One region of the uncultured Martelella sp. genome, then DNA from elsewhere that is predicted to be linked to it. Evidence: riboswitches for the same ligand, from Rfam matches in the RefSeq annotation. Region 1 holds a riboswitch; each other region holds the start of a gene.
What was found. Region 1 has a riboswitch for cobalamin ahead of ACHZCU_RS06745 (TonB-dependent receptor domain-containing protein). Riboswitches for the same ligand answer to the same signal wherever they lie in the genome.
Positions count from the first base shown of each region.

Region 2: another riboswitch for cobalamin. It lies ahead of metE (5-methyltetrahydropteroyltriglutamate--homocysteine S-methyltransferase); the one in region 1 lies ahead of ACHZCU_RS06745 (TonB-dependent receptor domain-containing protein).
Region 3: another riboswitch for cobalamin. It lies ahead of ACHZCU_RS21530 (epoxyqueuosine reductase QueH); the one in region 1 lies ahead of ACHZCU_RS06745 (TonB-dependent receptor domain-containing protein).

Region 1 covers NZ_CAXXFM010000001.1:1,413,969-1,419,746, forward strand. The annotation lists gene ACHZCU_RS06740 (ABC transporter substrate-binding protein) at 1-759, opposite strand, end outside; gene ACHZCU_RS06745 (TonB-dependent receptor domain-containing protein) at 790-2,694, opposite strand; cobalamin riboswitch at 2,862-3,062, opposite strand; gene pncB (nicotinate phosphoribosyltransferase) at 3,152-4,456, opposite strand; gene ACHZCU_RS06755 (hypothetical protein) at 4,602-4,832, opposite strand; gene ACHZCU_RS06760 (hypothetical protein) at 4,852-5,073, opposite strand; gene ACHZCU_RS06765 (glyoxylate/hydroxypyruvate reductase A) at 5,157-5,778, opposite strand, start outside.
Region 2 covers NZ_CAXXFM010000001.1:2,197,112-2,202,889, forward strand. The annotation lists gene ACHZCU_RS10300 (adenine deaminase C-terminal domain-containing protein) at 1-45, opposite strand, end outside; gene ACHZCU_RS10305 (DsbA family protein) at 187-801, opposite strand; gene metE (5-methyltetrahydropteroyltriglutamate--homocysteine S-methyltransferase) at 941-3,262, opposite strand; cobalamin riboswitch at 3,373-3,595, opposite strand; gene ACHZCU_RS10315 (glycoside hydrolase family 2 protein) at 3,857-5,778, shown strand, end outside.
Region 3 covers NZ_OY782683.2:96,797-102,574, forward strand. The annotation lists gene ACHZCU_RS21520 (MFS transporter) at 1-700, shown strand, start outside; gene ACHZCU_RS21525 (hypothetical protein) at 781-1,851, opposite strand; gene ACHZCU_RS21530 (epoxyqueuosine reductase QueH) at 1,902-2,549, opposite strand; cobalamin riboswitch at 2,678-2,881, opposite strand; gene ACHZCU_RS21535 (ABC transporter ATP-binding protein) at 3,022-4,824, opposite strand; gene ACHZCU_RS21540 (ABC transporter ATP-binding protein) at 4,826-5,778, opposite strand, start outside.

The DNA.
Region 1 (5,778 bases):
ATCAATGAGTTCTGCCTTTTCAGCCGCTGCGCGAAAGGCGGGATGGGCAAACGGCGCCTCGGCCAGGGCGGGTGCATCATAGCCGCTGTCGCCGCCGATGATAACCTCGGGCGCCGCCATGATCAGGCGTTCGAGCGGCAGGCGGCCAAGACCATCGATGCCGGCGGAAATACCGATATTGTCGAGCCCCGCATCGGCAACGATATCGCCGGCAAGCGTGCCCTCGCCCGAGGTGTAGCCATTGGCATAATAAAGCGCTGCGGTCTTGTCGCTTGCCGGCTGTTCCAGCAGGGCTGCGCGGATTTCATCCATGTCCGCGACAATCCGTTCGGCCGCCGCCTCGCGCCCCAGAAGATGGCCCATGCGCAGAAGATTTTCGCGCACATCCTCAAGCGAGGCCTCCGGCGCGAATTCGGCAACGGGGACACCGAGCCGTTTCAGGAGATTGACCGTCTCGCGGGTGGTATAGCTGCCGGCCAGCACCAGATCCGGTTTCAGAAGGAACACTTCCTCCGCCTGCCCGTGATTGAGCGGATAGGCCGCGGCCTCTTCCGCCATGGCGGAGACGGCCGGATCGACCGCAAGGGCCGATATGGAAATGAGCTGCCCCTCGCCCGCAAGCGCCATCGCCATCTGATCGGTGCACAGATTGATCGAGACCACACGGGCCGGTGCGTCTCCTTCATCGAGCGCAAGAGCCGAAGGAACGGCAGAAAACAGGCAAAGGAGGCCGGCGCAGGCGGTTTTGACAGACAGCATTGTTCGAGCCGACCGCGCCGACCGCATCATCTAGAACGTCCTTTGATAGGAAAGCGTCACCGTGGTGCCGGGCGCATTATAGCCGTAGGCGGTCTCATAGTCTTCATCGAACAGGTTCTCGACTGCGAACTTGACGCGGGCGGCCTGATCGATGTCGTAGAGCGCCGAGACATTGACCAGCGTGTAATCGCCAAGCTGGGGATTATAGCTTGCCGTATTGGTCCAGCGGCTGCCGACATATTCGATATCGGCATTGAGATTGAGCGCCTCGGTTGCCTGCCAGCTTGCGGCTGCCGTCAGCTTCAGACGGTTCTGATTGGCGATATACTGGTCGTCAGTCTCATCCTTCGGCAGGCGATATTCGAAGCCGAAATCAAGACCGAGCCGGTCATCCATGAGCGCCTGCGACCAGACCGCCCGCACGCCGGAAATCTTCGCCTTGTCGATATTCGTATAGGTCGAAAAGTCGCTGGTGTAGTCAATCATGTCGTCAATGAAGGTCTGATACCAGACGAGATCAACACTGCTTGTATCCGACGCCGCCCAATTGAGGCCAACCTCATAGGATTTGGACCGTTCCGGATCGAGATCGGGATTGCCGACATAAGAACCGAAATATCCTGGATAATAAAGCTGATTGAAATCCGGCGCGCGGAAACCGGTGGCAAAGGATGCCCGCGCAGTCAGACCCTCGATAAGCTCGTAGCCGACACCGACATTATAGGTCAAAGCGCCGCCGAAATCCTCGTTGGCGTCGTAACGCAACCCGGCATTAAGATCGAGCGCCTCCCATTCCAGCGAATACTGCGTATAGACCGCGCCAATGGCGCGGCTGGATTTTGAATAGTCCGTCGAGGAACTGACATGCTCCTCGTAAGCCTCCCCGCCGAAGGTCAGGCTGCTGAACAGGTCGCCTGTCACGAATTCCTTGGTCGTGCTGGCATTCAAGCCATACCGCGTCGTATCGAAATCGCTGTTATAGGTAGCGTCGCCCTTGAGAAAGGTCTTGTTGTAATCGAGAGCGGAATAAATCTCGAAGACGGAGGACCAGTCCTCGCCGTGGTCGATCTCGGCGCCGACCTTGAAGCCGGCATTGGTCTGCAGGGACTGGTTCGCGCCGGGGCCCCAGCTGGAAGCGCCATCGAAATGTGGGTTGGAACGGGCGTAGAACCCATCTGTGTAGAGTCGGCCCCAGAGAAAGTCCTTCGACAGCGCATAATTGAACGAACCCTGCAGGAACCCATCGTCATCAGGCTCGATCAGGCCGCTTGCGGGCGTGGTGAAGTTATACCCTTCGGTCCCGAGAATACCGAGACCGACATTGAAATCGACCCCGTCCGCAGTACTGCCGCGCACAGTGCCATTGGCAAAACCGCCCCACGGCCATGTCACGCCCGTCTCAACGGTCGTACAGACATTTTTTCCGTTTTCACAGAATGAACCATCTCTGGTGATGATGTTGATGACACCGCCGATCGCATCCGCGCCCCATTGCGCCGAATGTGCACCTTCAACGACCTCGATCCGGTTGACCGCGCTCAGAGGAATATTGGAAAGGTAGGCCGTGCCGGTGGTTGCCGATGCGACGCGCATACCATCCACCAAAACCAGTGTCTGGTTGGCACGAGCAGAGCGCAGCGTCACCGAGGCCTGCGCGCCCTGCCCGCCATTGGTGGTGATGTTGACGCCCGGATATTTCCGCAGAAGCGACGGCAGGTCGGGCGCTGCGGATTTTGCAATATCTTCCTCATCGATCACCGTCACGGTGGAGGTTGATTGCGTGATCGTCGAAGGCCGGCGCAAAGGCGTGGTCACATAGACCGGTTCAAGCTCGGTCACGACATCGTCGAAAGGCGCGGCGTCCTGCGCCAGCACCTGCTGTGCCGGTACCAAGGCCAAAAGCGCGGCGGAGGCCGCAAGCAGAGATTTGTTCATTCCATGTCCCCAAGGCGGCCGGCATGACGCCGGCCGAAAAAGCCCGTCGGGGACAACAGCTTTTGACGCGGAAACACCCGGTCGCGATCCTGTCCCGTCGGCGGCAACATCGTTTCGAAATGTCACCGCGACGGCAGACCGCGCCAAAACAAGAACCCCGTGTTCCGGCAAGGGTGACGGGATCGGGCAGGTCTCCTGGCTTCCGCGTCATCGCCATTGTTTCCGTCTTCCCGGATCAATCCAGTGACGTCATGGAAACGGCTCTGCGGCTACAGTTGCGGGGGCAGCCACGGCCTGGGGCAAGCGCCCTGTCCCGTGTTCCCTTTTCATCCGTTCTTGCGAACGGAACCTGATCCGCGCGCAATCTATGCGGCGCGCATCCGCGGTGTCAACGCAGCCAACCCCGTGATTTGTACGAACAAATCCGGGTATTGCTTTTCGGCCACAGGTCGGGGTTTCACACCAGCACAGGCTGGTCGAACATGTCTTCCGAGCCGAAGAATTTCAGATAGCGTTCGACTTCCTTCGGGTCGCCGGTCGCCTTTTGCGGATTGTCGGAAAGCTTGACGGCCGGGCGGCCATTGGCGTCCGTCACCTTGCAGACGACGGAGATCGGCTTCAGCCCGCCGACGCGGTGCGGCGCGCAGCCGATGAAGTCATTGGTGAGGTTGGTGCCCCAGCCGAAGCTCATGCGCACGCGGCCCTGAAAATGCTTGTAGGCCTCGATGATCGCATCCACGTCCAGCCCGTCGGAAAAGATCAGGATTTTCTCGCGCGGATCGCGGCCCATCTTCTTCCACCAGTCGATGATCTTCTCGCCGCCTTCGATCGGCGGGGCGCTGTCGGGGCGAAAGCCGGTCCAGTCGGCAACCCATTCGGGCGCATTGCGCAAAAACGCCGTGGTGCCATAGGCATCGGGCAGCGCAATCAGCAGGTTGCCGCCGTAAAGCTTGTTCCAGTCCTGCATCACCTTGTAGGGCGCTGCGGCCAGTTGCTCGTCGGTTTCGGCAAGGGCGGCTGCGACCATCGGCAGCTCATGGGCATTGGTGCCGACGGCTTCCAGATCGGTATCCATGGCCAGAAGCACATTTGAGGTGCCGGTAAAGGCCGGGCCAATGCCCTCCTTCAACGCTTCCACGCACCAGCGCTGCCACAGGAAGGAATGGCGCCGCCGTGTGCCGAAATCGGAGATTTTCAGGCCATCGAGAGCTGCCAGCCGCTCGACCTTGGCCCACATCTTGGCCTTGGCGCGGGCATAGGTGACATCGACGGTGAACAGCCCGAGGTCCTTCAGGGCCGAACGGGAGCGCAGCTCGTTGATGATGCAAAGCGCTGGAATCTCCCACATCGTGGTTTCCATCCAGCGGCCGTGAAAATCGAGCTGATACTGGCCATCGCGTTTGGTGAGTTCATATTCCGGCAGGCGGAAATTGGCGAGCCAGGTCAGAAATTCCGGCTCGAAGATCTGAGAGCGGCCGTAAAACGAGTTACCGGCAAGCCAGATCATTTCCTTCTTGGTCAACCTGATCTCGCGCGCATGGTCGAGCTGGTCGCGCAACTCGCCCTCGTCGATCTCGTCGGCCAGACGCACCGAGGTCGTGCGATTGATCACCGAGAATGTCGCATTGACGTCCGGATAGAGTTTCCAGATCATCTGCAGCATCAGGAGTTTGTAGAAATCCGTATCCAGCAGACTGCGGATAATCGGGTCGAGCTTCCAGCTATGGTCGTAGACCCGTGTTGCGATATCGGTCTTCGGCATCGCCGTTCGCTCCTCGGCTTTTCAGGCGCCGTTGCGGCGGAAAAATAGCGCGAAGGGCCGCCATGCCGCCCTTCCGGGCCCATGACTTAGCTGCAAAGACGGCACAAAGTCCAGAGCGGACACGTCGTTTTGCTCGATGTGAGCTTTACTGAGCCGGTGCAGCCGCGTTCGCGTCCTCGTTGACTGTCTCGCCCGCCGGATCGCCGCCCTGCGGGGCAAACAGTTCCACCGCGCCCCAGGCCACGAAGGCCAGAACAAGGCCCACCGCCAGAATGATCAGCACCGGACGGCCGCGCTCGGAATGCCGCGCCTCCGTCGGGGTCACGTCAACCTCGGCATCCTCGGGGCGGTGGCCTGTCGTCTTCTTTTCAACCATGTCGTCCTCCCGGATCGTCCTAGCTCGCGCCGGGCGCGCCGAACAGCCACGAAGCACCGCCCCAGATCAGCACCACGGCAACCATGATGGCGATGATGATCATGATCACGGTCTGCCCGCGGTTGAGATGCCGTTTTTCGGTCGGCGGGATGCGGGTGTCGTCCTCATTCTTCTGCGGATAGTCATCCTCGCCCGGATATCTGACGGGCCGGCCTTCCTTCGGATCGAAATGCGTCGTCATATCGTCCTCCTTCGCCTCCGCGCGGGGCGGAGGCGTTTCCAAAGGGATAAAACGGCAAGGCGCGGGTCTTTGTTCCCGGCAGATCAGTATCCCGCGGTCCGGTCGACCACATGCTGAAGCGGTTCGCCCGCCTCGAAACGGGCGATCTGCCGGGCGACATGGGCAAAAAGCGCCCGGACATCGGTATCAGAGGCAATATGCGGGGTCACCAGCGCACGCTCATGCGACCAGAGCGGGCTTGCCGGCGGCAACGGCTCGCTGGCGAACACGTCCAGCGACACACCGCCGAGAACACCGCTATCCAGCGCGGTAACGATATCGGCCTCGACCTGTGAACCGCCACGCCCGGCATTGATGAACACCGGCGCGCCAAGCGGGCCGGACCGGCTGAGTTTTTCAAACAGCGCGCGATTGAAAATGCCGGTGGTTCCCGCTGTCAGCGGCAGAAGACCAACGAGAATATCCGTCCTGGCCAGAAACGCATCGAGGCCCTCGGCATCGAAACAGTCCACGCCCTCGATTTGCTTTTTGCTGCGCGACCAGCCGATGACATCAAAGCCCATGACCTTCAGCTTGCGGGCGGCATCCTGCCCCAGTTCGCCAAGCCCCATGATCCCGACCGTGAAGTCTCCCGCTTCGGCGGGCGGCAATTGCTGCCAGTGTGTTTCGGTCTGCTGGCGGGCATAATCGGGCATGCGGCGGGCA
Region 2 (5,778 bases), 780 kb from region 1:
CATGTCGGAAAGAGGAGAAACGGAAAAGCGTGTCAGCTTGCTCATGATGGGCTTTCATACTGGTCAATGTGCGTGCGGATCGGTCTGTTCATGCCGAAGAATCCGCCTGTGCCCGAAGCTAACGGCAGTGTGAAATGCGGTCCAGAGATTTCTTGAAAACGTCGTTTCAAGGCAGTTTTGCTGCGTTCAGCCCGCCGACCGTGCTTGGGCGATTGCTGATTCCAGCATGATCCTGTCGAGAATGCCCGGATAGACCGTCCGGCCGATCACATAGGACGGCGTGCCGTTGAATTGGAAGGCTTCGGCCTGGTGATAATTGCGGTCGAGCAGGTCGGAAATTTTCTTTTCGTTGTCTTTCACCGCCGCGGCAATGGCATCGAAATCAAGGCCCGCGTCGGTCAGCAGCGTTTCGACCCGTTCATGGGTCAGGCGCGCGCCTTTTGCCGTCATCAGCGTATCGAGCGCGGTTTCGTATTCACCAAGGGCGGCAGCGCCCTGAACGGCCTGCGCGGCATAAACGGAAACGTCGCCGAAAATCGGCCAGTCCTTCATCACCAGTTTGACATTGCCATCCCTGGCAACGACATCGCGCACCATCGGATAGTCACGCTTGCAATAGGTGCACTGGAAATCGAAATATTCGACCACGGTGACATCGCCGTCCGGATTGCCGAGGACGGGGGCATTCGGATCGGAAAACACGTTTTCCGGCGAGGGCTCATGGGCATATGCGCCGATCGGAAACAGCGCAAGGCCCGAGCCTGCAAGCATGCCTTTCAAAATGGTGCGGCGGTCCGTCATGCCGGTCTCCTTGATTCTGATCCGGCTTAGTATAGGGGACGGCGCCATCCTGCCACCCATCAATTTTGCGAGAGCGCACCCTCCTCAAACGCGAGTGTGCCGCCGGCCCCAAAAGGGCCGGGGCGTTTTGCAAGGCCGTTCAGCCGCGCAGGGCTTTTGCGGCTTCGACCATATTGACCAGCGCCGGTTTGACCTCGGCCCAGCCGCGGGTCTTCAGGCCGCAATCGGGATTGATCCAGATCTGACGGTCATCGAGCCGCTTGCGGGCGAGCGACAGCAGTTCGGTCATCTCGCCCGTTGCAGGAATGCGGGGCGAGTGGATGTCATAAACACCGGGCCCGATTTCGCTTGGATATTCGAAGGCGGTGAAGACATCGAGCAGTTCCATCTTCGAGCGCGAGGTCTCGATGGAAATCACATCCGTATCCATCGCTGCAATCGCATCGATGATGTCGTTGAACTCCGAATAGCACATATGGGTGTGGATCTGGGTTTCATCCGCAACCCCCGAGGACGAAAGCCTGAAGGCGTCGATGGCCCAGTCGAGATAGGTCTTCCACTCCGATTTGCGCAGCGGCAGGCCCTCGCGCAGGGCGGCTTCGTCAATCTGGATGATGGCAGCGCCTGCCGTTTCCAGATCGACAACCTCATCGCGGATGGCAAGCGCGATCTGGGCGCAGGTCTGCGAACGGGGGATATCGTCGCGCACGAACGACCAGTTGAGGATGGTGACCGGCCCCGTCAGCATGCCCTTGACCGGCTTTTCGGTCTTCGACTGCGCAAACCGCCACCAGTCGACCGTCATCGGCGCGGGCCGGGAGACATCGCCGAAGATCACCGGCGGGCGGACATAGCGCGAGCCGTAGCTCTGCACCCAGCCATGCTTGGTGAAGGCGAAGCCGGAGAGTTTTTCGCCGAAATACTGGACCATGTCATTGCGCTCGAATTCGCCATGAACCAGCACGTCGAGGCCGATGTCTTCCTGAAAGCGGATCGCCTTTTCCGTCTCGGTCTGAAGAAAGCCGTCATAGGCCGCCCGGTCGAGATCGCCGCGATTGAAGGCGGCGCGGGACTTGCGGACCTCGCTGGTCTGCGGGAAGGAACCGATTGTCGTCGTCGGAAACAGCGGCAGTCCAAGCTTCTTGCGCTGAAGGGCAATGCGGTCGGAAAAGCGGCTTTTGCGGCGGCGGTCGTTTTCGCCGACGGCGGCAAGCCGGGCGGCAACCGCATCATTGTGGACGCGCGGCGAACGGCTGCGTGCGGCAAGGGCGTTGCCGGCAGCCGCAAGCGCCTCGTCAATCGCTTCGCCGCCAAGCCCGCGGGCCAGGGCGGAAAGCTCTTCGAGCTTCTGGATCGCGAAGGACAGCCAGCTTTTCAGCTCCGGATCGAGTTCGGTTTCCAGCGCGACATCGATCGGCACATGGAGAAGCGAGCAGGACGGGGCGATTTGAACCTTGTCCGCACCGCGCGCCTCGATCACCGGCCGCAGCTGCTCGAGAAGTGCAGGAAGGTCTGCCCGCCAGATGTTGCGTCCGTCGATGACGCCAAGCGAAAGCACCTGTTCGGGCGCGACCTTTGCGAGAATGCCCTCCAGCGCATCAGGTGCACGTTTGAGATCGAAATGCAGACCGGCAACGGGCAGGTTCAGTGCCGTCTGTGCATTGTCGCCGAGATCGCCGAAATAGCTGGCGAGCATCAGCTTCAGCGCCGGCACGGCCTTGGTGAGGGCGTCATAGGCGTTTTCAAAAGCAGCACGCTCATCGTTCGTCAGGTCGAGCACCAGCGCGGGTTCGTCGATCTGCACCCATTCTGCGCCTGCTTCATGGAGCCTGCTGAGCAGCTCGGTATAGACCGGCAGAAGACGGGACAGCAGCGTGACCGGCTCGAAATCGGATCCCCGCGCCTTGGCGAGCTTCAGGAAGGTGACGGGGCCGAGAATGACCGGACGCGTTTCGATGCCCAGCGCCTTGGCTTCAAGGTAGTGATCGACCGGCTTGGTCGAGGACAGCGCAAAGGTCTGATCTTCCGTCAGTTCGGGCACGAGATAGTGGTAGTTGGTGTCGAACCACTTGGTCATTTCCAGCGCGCGAACGTCGCGCCCGTGTCCGGCATGGCCGCAACCGGCATCGTCTGCGCTCGTCTGTGCGCCGCGCGCCATGGCAAAATAGGTTTCAAGCGAGACGTCACCGCCGGTCCAGCCATATTCCTGCGGAATTGCGCCGACCATGACCGCGGTGTCGAGAACGTGGTCGTAGAGCGAGAAATCATTCGACGGGATCACATCGATCCCTTTTTCCTGTTGCAGGCGCCAGTTCTTGCGGCGCAGATGTTCGGCCGTATCGAGAAGTTCGGCAGTGCCGGATTTGCCGGACCAGCAGGATTCCAGCGCGAATTTCAGTTCACGTCGTGCGCCGATGCGCGGAAAGCCGAGGCTTGCGACGGCAGGTTTCGTATTTGGCATTTCATACCCCAGACAAAGTTGGGGGCATGGGTTGGCGGAAAGCATGAGAAAACACCGCGGGAGCGACCTCCCACGCCGGTTTCGCAGCACCACCGGGACACCCCGCCCGTGGACAGTTACAAGGCTCTGGCAGGTCTCCTGGCTTGCGGGTCGGCGCGCCTTTCCGTCTTCCCGGTTTCCCAGTGACGATGTGGAAAGGCACTCTCCGCTTACAGTTGCGGGGGCAGCTCCGGAATTGCCGCTGACAATGACGTCGCACAGCGCACCGGATTCCCTCTTGGCGCGGGGATGGGCATCAACCCATCACAGCGAACCAGAGCGGATGCAGTGTTATCCGGCCGGTACCGATTGTCAATTGATATAAAGATATATTTATATAATTAATTCGTTATGTCATTACGGGTGTCTTTCGGGACTTTGGTCTATGTGGTCGGTCGCCGAATGCGCAAAACTCTGGCGAAAAGTTCGCGCATATTGCCGGTTAGGCGTTTCGCACGATGCCTGAAAAAGGCTAAAAGGCGAGCGGGAAGACGGTCGGTTTGTGCGCAATTCTCAGCGTGGGGCGACCGAGAGCAACAGGGAAGACGGAACATCATGGCAAATGTCGCAGAAACGATCATTCTCAACGACGGCTGGACGGCGACGTGCGACGACGCAGACATCGCAGTCGAACTGAACGTTCCGGGCGATGTTCATTCCGCCCTGCTTGCCGCAGGCAAGATCGAAGATCCCTACTGGCGCGACAATGAAACCCTGACCGACTGGGTGCACCGTTCGCTCTGGACCGCAAAACGGTCGTTCAATCTGGAAAGTATGGACAACGGGCACTTCACGCTGCGTTTCGAAAGCGTCGATTGCCTTGCCGAAGTGCGCGTCAACGGCAAACCGGTCGGGCACTGCGAGAGCCAGTTCCTGCGCTATGACTTCGACGTCACCGGTTTTTTGCGCGAAGGCGAAAACCTCATCGAAGTGACATTCCTGTCCAATTCCCTGGAAGCGGCAAAAAGGGCGGAAAACTCCGATTTCCCGATGCCGTTTTCGACCAACAGCCGCATCGGTCACCTGAATTTCCTGCGCAAGACGCAGTGCCATGGCGGCTGGGACTGGGGGATCGCGCTGTGCCCGCTCGGTTTTTACGGCGATATCGCGCTTGTGCGCACCGGATCGGTCCGCCTCGATGATGTTGCCATCCGTCAGCGTCACGAAGATGGCGCGGTTGAACTGGATGTGACACTCCACGCCTTTGCCTTCGCGCCGGCGGTTGAAGATGCCATTGTGGAAATCGATGGCCACCGGGCAACTGCAACGCTGCATGCCTTTCCCGGTGAAAACCGTGTGACCGTGACGGCCCGGGTGGAAAACCCGCGCCTGTGGTGGCCGGCCGGTCATGGCGAGCAGGCATTCTATGACCTGTCCGTTTCGCTTGGCGGCCAGACACGGGATTTCCGCATCGGCTTGCGTGATGTCGCGTTGCTGACCGACGAGGACGAGATCGGCAACCGCTTTGCGTTCAAGGTCAACGGCCGCGAGATCTTCATGAAGGGCGCCAACTGGATCCCCGGCGACGCGCTACCCGAACGCGCCACGCCTGAACAGGTGCGCGACCTTCTGCAGTCGGCAGTCGACGCCAATATGAACATGATCCGCATCTGGGGCGGCGGGCAGTATGAGGCCGACTGGTTCTATGAACTGTGCGACGAACTCGGCCTGATGATCTGGCACGATTTCATGTTCGCCTGCAATCTCTACCCCGCTCATGAGCGGCACTGGCTCGATCTGGTGCGCAACGAGGCGCGCCAGCAATTGCGCAGGCTTTCGCGTTTTGCGGCAATGGCACTGTGGTGCGGCGACAACGAACTGGTCGGCGCCCTGACCTGGTACAAGGAGAGCCTTGAGAACCGCGACCGTTACCTGGCGATCTACGATCGGTTGAACCATGCGCTGGAAGAGGCGGTGGAGGATGAGGATATCGGCCTGCCGTTCCGTCCCTCATCGCCCTCCGTCGGTCGTCTCGATTTCGGCGATGGCTGGCATGTGGACACGTCCGGCGACATGCATTTCTGGGATGTCTGGCACTCGGCGAAGGATTTCGAGCACTACCGCACCGTCAGGCCGCGCTTCTGCTCGGAATTCGGGTTCCAGTCCTTCCCGTCCATGCGGGTGATCAGGAGCTTTACCGATGAGGAAGACCGCAATGTCTCCTCTGCCGTTCTGGATGTGCATCAGCGCAATGAGGGCGGCAACAGCCGGATTGTCGAGACCATCGCCCGCTATTTCCGCTTCCCCGACAGTTTCGAGGATATGGTTTATCTCAGCCAGCTCGGGCAGGGGCTGGCCATGAAGACGGCGATCGAATTCTGGCGGGCCAACAGGCCGCGCACCATGGGCACGCTGTTCTGGCAGTTGAACGACACCTGGCCGGTGGCAAGCTGGTCGAGCCTTGAATATGGCGGCGGCTGGAAGACCACGCAGTATCTCGCCCGCCGGTTTTTCGCCGACCTGATGGTGACCGCCCA
Region 3 (5,778 bases), on a different contig from region 1:
CTTCCTCGGCGCGCAGATCGGCTGGCGCAGCTGTTTTGCGCTGATGAGCGGGCTGACCGTGCTGCTTGTCTTCCTGGTTCTTGCAAAGGTGCCGGATTTTCCGGGCCAGCCTGCGGGCAAACGCAGCAACCCGGTTTCCGTCCTGAAACGGCCCGGCATTGGCTCCGTGCTTCTGGTGGTGCTGACCTTCGTGCTCGCCCACAACATCCTCTACACCTATATCGCCCCGTTCCTGGGGCAGGCCGGCATGACCGGACGCACCGATACGGTGCTTCTCGTCTTCGGCATCGCCTCACTGTTCAGTATCTGGATCGTCGGTGTATTGATCGATCGCCACCTGCGGGCGCTGACCCTTTTCAGCACGGGGCTTTTCGCCCTTGCGGCGGTAATGCTCTGGCTTGGCGGCGCGGTACCGGGCGTGGTCTATGTGGCGTGCGCCTTCTGGGGGCTGGCGTTCGGCGGCTGCGCGACCCTGTTTCAGACGGCAGGCGCCCGTGCTGCGGGCCCGGTGGCCGATATTGCGCAGTCGATGCTGGTGACGGTGTGGAACATGGCGATTGCCGGTGGCGGGCTGGCCGGTGGGCTGATGCTCGATGCATTCGGCGTGACCAGCTTTCCGCCGGTTCTGCTCGTCCTGATCGTCTTGTCCCTGTTGCTGATCCTGCGGGCCCGCGGGCACGGTTTTCCCCGGCGGGTGTGAGGCAGCACGGCTGGATGACAGGGATGGTATGTCCGCAAAAATGCCCGGCAGAGGGTACTGCCGGGCATTGTCGGATGGTCTTAAGCCGCCGCCTGCTTGTCGGCGCCTTCGGCCAGCGTTTTCAGCAGGTCCGGCATGATCGCCTTGTTCCAGAAATACCCGCAATAATGGGCAACGCCGAATTTCGGCAGGAATTTCTGCGCGGCGTTCATGCGCCGTTCCATGCCCTCAAGGCCGTCATTGCATTCAAGGCCGAGGTAGATCGTCGCATCGCCCGTTTCCAGCCGCGAAAGCGGGGCGAAATAGGCTTCGCCCGAGTCCGTCATGGCCGGCAGATGGAAATAGCCGATACGGCCACCGGCCGCCTTCTGGATGGCATTCGACAGGTCGACCGGCAGGCCGATGTCGTCGAGCGGCTGCACCGGATAGGACGGCGATGTGCCGCAGCAGACGTGAAAACCGATGGTGACGGCGTCGGGCAGGCCCTCGATATGACCGTTGATGTATTCGGGCGATGTGTAACGGGCGAACAGCGTGTCCTTCGGTTCTTCCTCAATCCAGTCGAACTTCTGTGCCCAGGTGCCGCCGATGTGGATCATCTCGGTGCAGTAATCGACCTGGATGCACAGCTCTTCTGCCGGGATGACTTCGAGAATCCGGCGATATTCTTCCTGCAGTGCTTCCTGCCAGGCTTTGAACAGCACGGGCCATGTGGAAACATCGGGGAAGGTGATCGAGATCACGTCATGGGCGCCCGGGACCGAGCACTGGAAGCGGACTTCCTTGGGAATGCGGCCTTCGGACTGCATCTGCTTGAAGATCCTGTAGGAGGCAATCGCATCCTTGGCGTAGGGCAACCGACCACGCAGGTCGACAGTCGCGCCATCCTTGATCTTCAGCGTCTTGAACATGTGGTAGGGATGGTCTTTGGGCAGCGTCAGCGGCGAAGGGATTTCCTCGAAGCAGGGCGCTGTGGCCAGCACCATATTGTTAACCGCGCCGATCCAGCCGCGCCGTTCCGGGTTGGTCTCGCCATCCGGCCAGAAAGCGGCGCGGGCGCCAACCGTTCTGGCCAGCGATTCGAAGACGTCCTCGACGCCTTCACCGGGAATGCCGCCGGAAAACATCACATTCTGGCATATCTGGCACATATTTGGTCCTTTCGTTTGACAATGAAGCGATTTTTGCGGGCGCAGCGGTGTTATTCGCTGTAATAGAGCTTGCCCAGTTCGATGGGCTCACGCCCCTGTTTGCGGCGGTGCATATTGGTGTCGCGCAGCGAATAGACGCAGCCGCAATATTCCTGCTGGTAGAATTCCTCGCGCTTGCTGATCTCGATCATGCGGTTGGCGCCGCCGCCCTTGCGCCAGTTGAAATCCCAGTAGCTGAGGCCTTCGTAAGGCGCGGCGGCGCGATGGCCGCAATCATTGATCTGCGCCATGTTCTTCCAGCGCGATATGCCGAGAGAAGACGTCATCACCGGAAAGCCGTTTTCATGGGCGTAAAGCGCGGTGCGTTCGAAACGCATGTCGAAACACATGGTGCAGCGGATGCCGCGTTCGGGCTCCCATTCCATGCCCTTGGCGCGCGCAAACCAGTTGTCCTTGTCATAATCGGCGTCGATGAACGCGACGCCGTGCTTTTCGGCGAAACGGACATTCTCGTCCTTGCGCAGCAGATATTCCTTCTGCGGGTGGATGTTGGGATTGTAGAAGAAAATCGTGTAATCGATGCCGGAGGCCAGCATGGCCTCCATGACCTCGCCCGAACAGGGGGCGCAGCAGGAATGCAGCAGAACTTTCCTGTTTCCGCCGGGGGGTGTCAGTTCGGGCCTTTGCAGATCCGTCATGGCAAATCACCTTCCCTCCGGATGCGACAAGCCTCCGGACAGATGCAGACAGACACCGCGCGGTTTGAGCGCGGTGCGACGAAAACACCTTCACGGAAAACCGCTCCCGACACGCCGCCCGCGGTCAGAACAGGTGAATATCTTCAGGCAGGTTTCCTGACTTGCGGGTCATCACTTATCCCGGCCTTCCCGATGCACGTCTCTGCACCAGTGGTATTCCGGGTAAACTCTCCGCCTACAGTTGCGGGGGCAGTTCCGGATTTGGCCGAGGCCGTGAACCGGATTCCCTTTTAACCGAAGCTTCCTCCGGCACCTGAACGGGTTTGACCAATATCATCACCGCTGCGATGTCAATAGCAAAACGGAAGGTTTGCGCTGTGGTGGGCAGCGATATGCGCCGCGCTATGACAGGGATTATATTATTGATTTCAAAGAGAAATAACCTCTTTCCCATCGACCTTCAAAGCGTGCTTTAATCCTCTGGATTGTCAGGCCTTGTCTGATGTCCGCCAATCCGCCAATGCGCGGCCTTTGTCCAGGAAAGCCACAGCCGTCGGTAAAGCCCGTTGTTTTCGATAAGGCCGTCATGGTCGCCGCGCTCGACGATCCGGCCATTGTCGAGGACGAGGATCTGGTCGGCCTCGCGCACGGTGGAGAGCTTGTGGGCGACGACGATCAGGGTCTTGCCTTTCACCAGTGCGGCAAGCGCTTTTTGCAGGGCGCGTTCATTGGTCGGGTCGATGGCCGCCGTCGCCTCGTCGAGCAGCACGATGGGGGCATCCTTCAGCATGGCGCGGGCAATGGAGATGCGCTGGCGCTCGCCGCCGGAAAGCGAGGCCCCGCCCTCGCCGACGCGGGTGTCGTAGCCATCGGGAAGCGCCATGATGAAGTCGTGGGCCTGCGCGGTTTTGGCAGCGGCCTCGATATCGGCGGGCACGGCGTCGGGGCGGCCGAAGGCGATATTGTCGAAGATCGTCCCGGAAAACAGGTAGACGTCCTGAAAGACCACGGTGATCAGCTCCGACAGCCGTTCCGGCGCCATGTCGCGGATATCGATGCCGCCGATGATGATCGCGCCTTCGTTGACATCCCAGAAGCGCGGCAGCAGGTTCAGGATGGTACTCTTGCCCGCACCCGAGGGGCCGACAATGGCGGTCATCGAGCGTTCGGGAACGGAAAAGCCGATATCTTTCAGCACCGGCCCCTTGCCATAGCCGAAGCCGACATCCTCGAAGGCAATGGCGAAACCGTCCGGCTGTTTGGGCAGCGCGGTTTCACGCAGCGGTTCCGCCGTCAGCACCCGGTCCATGCGGGTCAGCGAGGCATCGGCCTGGCGGGTGAGTTCCATCAGGCTGGTCAGCCCCAGAAGCGGGCTGTAGATGGCATAGACCAGCATCAGCGCGATAATGATCGTCTCGATTCCGATCGCGCCTGTGGCAAAGCGCAGACCCGCCGCGAAAATGACTAGCGGCACGCCGAGCGTCAGCACCATGCCGAACAGCGCCAGCGGCAGGGTAAGCTGCGCCACCATTTTCAGCGACAGGTCGCGGAAATCTTCCAGCGAGGCGCGGAAATCCTCGGTTCCGCGGGTCACGCGGTTGAAGGCGCGGATCACGGGCATGCCCTGCACATATTCGATCATCCGGGCGGCGGCCTCGGCCTGTATGTCCTGTCGTTTCAACCCGGTTTTCGCCAGATAACGGCTGATGGCGAAATAAAGCGGCATCGACAGGACAATGGAAACGATGGCAGCCAGCGTCACCGGCCCGTCCTGAAACGCCATGAAGGCAAGCACCGCGACCGGCAGGCCGAAGGCTTCGGCCACGCGCGGCAGACCGTCCGACATGAAGCTCTCGACCATCTGCATGTCCGAGGTCAGCATGGTGACCGTATCGCCGCGATTGCGGGAAAAGTGAAAGCCGAGCGGCAATTGCTGCAATCGTCCCAGCATGGCAAGCCGGAGTTCGCCGCCGAGCGCAAAACTGGAAAGCCAGCTATTGGCCGACGACAGATAGCTGAAGACGACCTGTCCCGTAAGCGAGAGCGCCGCAAGCCCTGTAATCTGCCATACCCATGCAGGCGACGGCGTAAAGCCCGGCTCCGTCATGGCGCTGACAAGCCGGATGGCGGCGGCAAAGCCGATGCCGAGCGAGAAGGATTGCAGGAAACGGAAGACGATGCCCGCCGCAACGCGGCTGCGCAGCGGCCCGGCCAGCGCCCAGAGCCGTTTCAGGCTTTGCAGGTCTGAGCGGATTTCGGTGGTCTTGGCACGCATTTCAGGCCTCCTTTTCTGCGGTTTGGCGTAGGCCGGTTTCGCGCGCGGCGATGAAATCGCGCCACAGCCGGGCATAAAGGCCGTCATGGGCAAGCAGATCGTCATGGCGTCCGGTCTCTGCGACCTGTCCGTTTTCGATGGCGATGATGGTTTCGGCATCGCGGATCGTGTGCAACCGGTGGGCGACGATGATCAACGTGCGGCCTTTCGCCAGCGCTTCGATCGCCTGCTGGATGGCGGCCTCATTGTCGGGATCGGCAAAGGCGGTGGCCTCGTCGAGCACGATCACCGGCGCATCCTTCAGGATGGCGCGGGCAATGGCGATGCGCTGGCGCTCGCCGCCGGAAAGCACAGCGCCCCGGTCGCCGATCTTCGTGGCGTAACCATCCGGCAGCGCCGCGATGAAATCATGCGCGCGGGCGGCAACGGCGGCGGCTTCCACCGCTTCATCGGAGGCATCGGGATTGCCGAAGCGGATATTGTCGGCAACCGTGCCGGTGAAAAGAAACGTCTGCTGGAACACGAAGGCGACGGTGTCCATCAGCTGTTCCTGCGCCATATCGCGGATATCGACGCCGCCGATGGTGATCCGCCCGGCGCGCACATCGAAAAAGCGCGGAATGAGGCTTGCAAGCGTACTCTTGCCAGAGCCGGAGGGGCCGACCAGCGCCGTCACCGTGCCGCTTCTTGCGATAAAGGAAACATCGGTGACCACATCGCCGCTGCCATAGCCGAAGCTGACATTTTCGAAGACGACATCATGGCCGGAAAGCGCGGCGCGCCGGCCGGTGTCATGCTGCGGCGCTTCGGCCAGCACGCCCGCAATCAGCTGCGAACCGACACTGATATGGGCAAGCTCGTGAAACAGGTTGAACAGTTTCATCAGCGGCCGGCTGTAATTGGCGCCGAGGATGACGAACAGCAATATGGTGACGATATCGGTTTCGCCCCGGC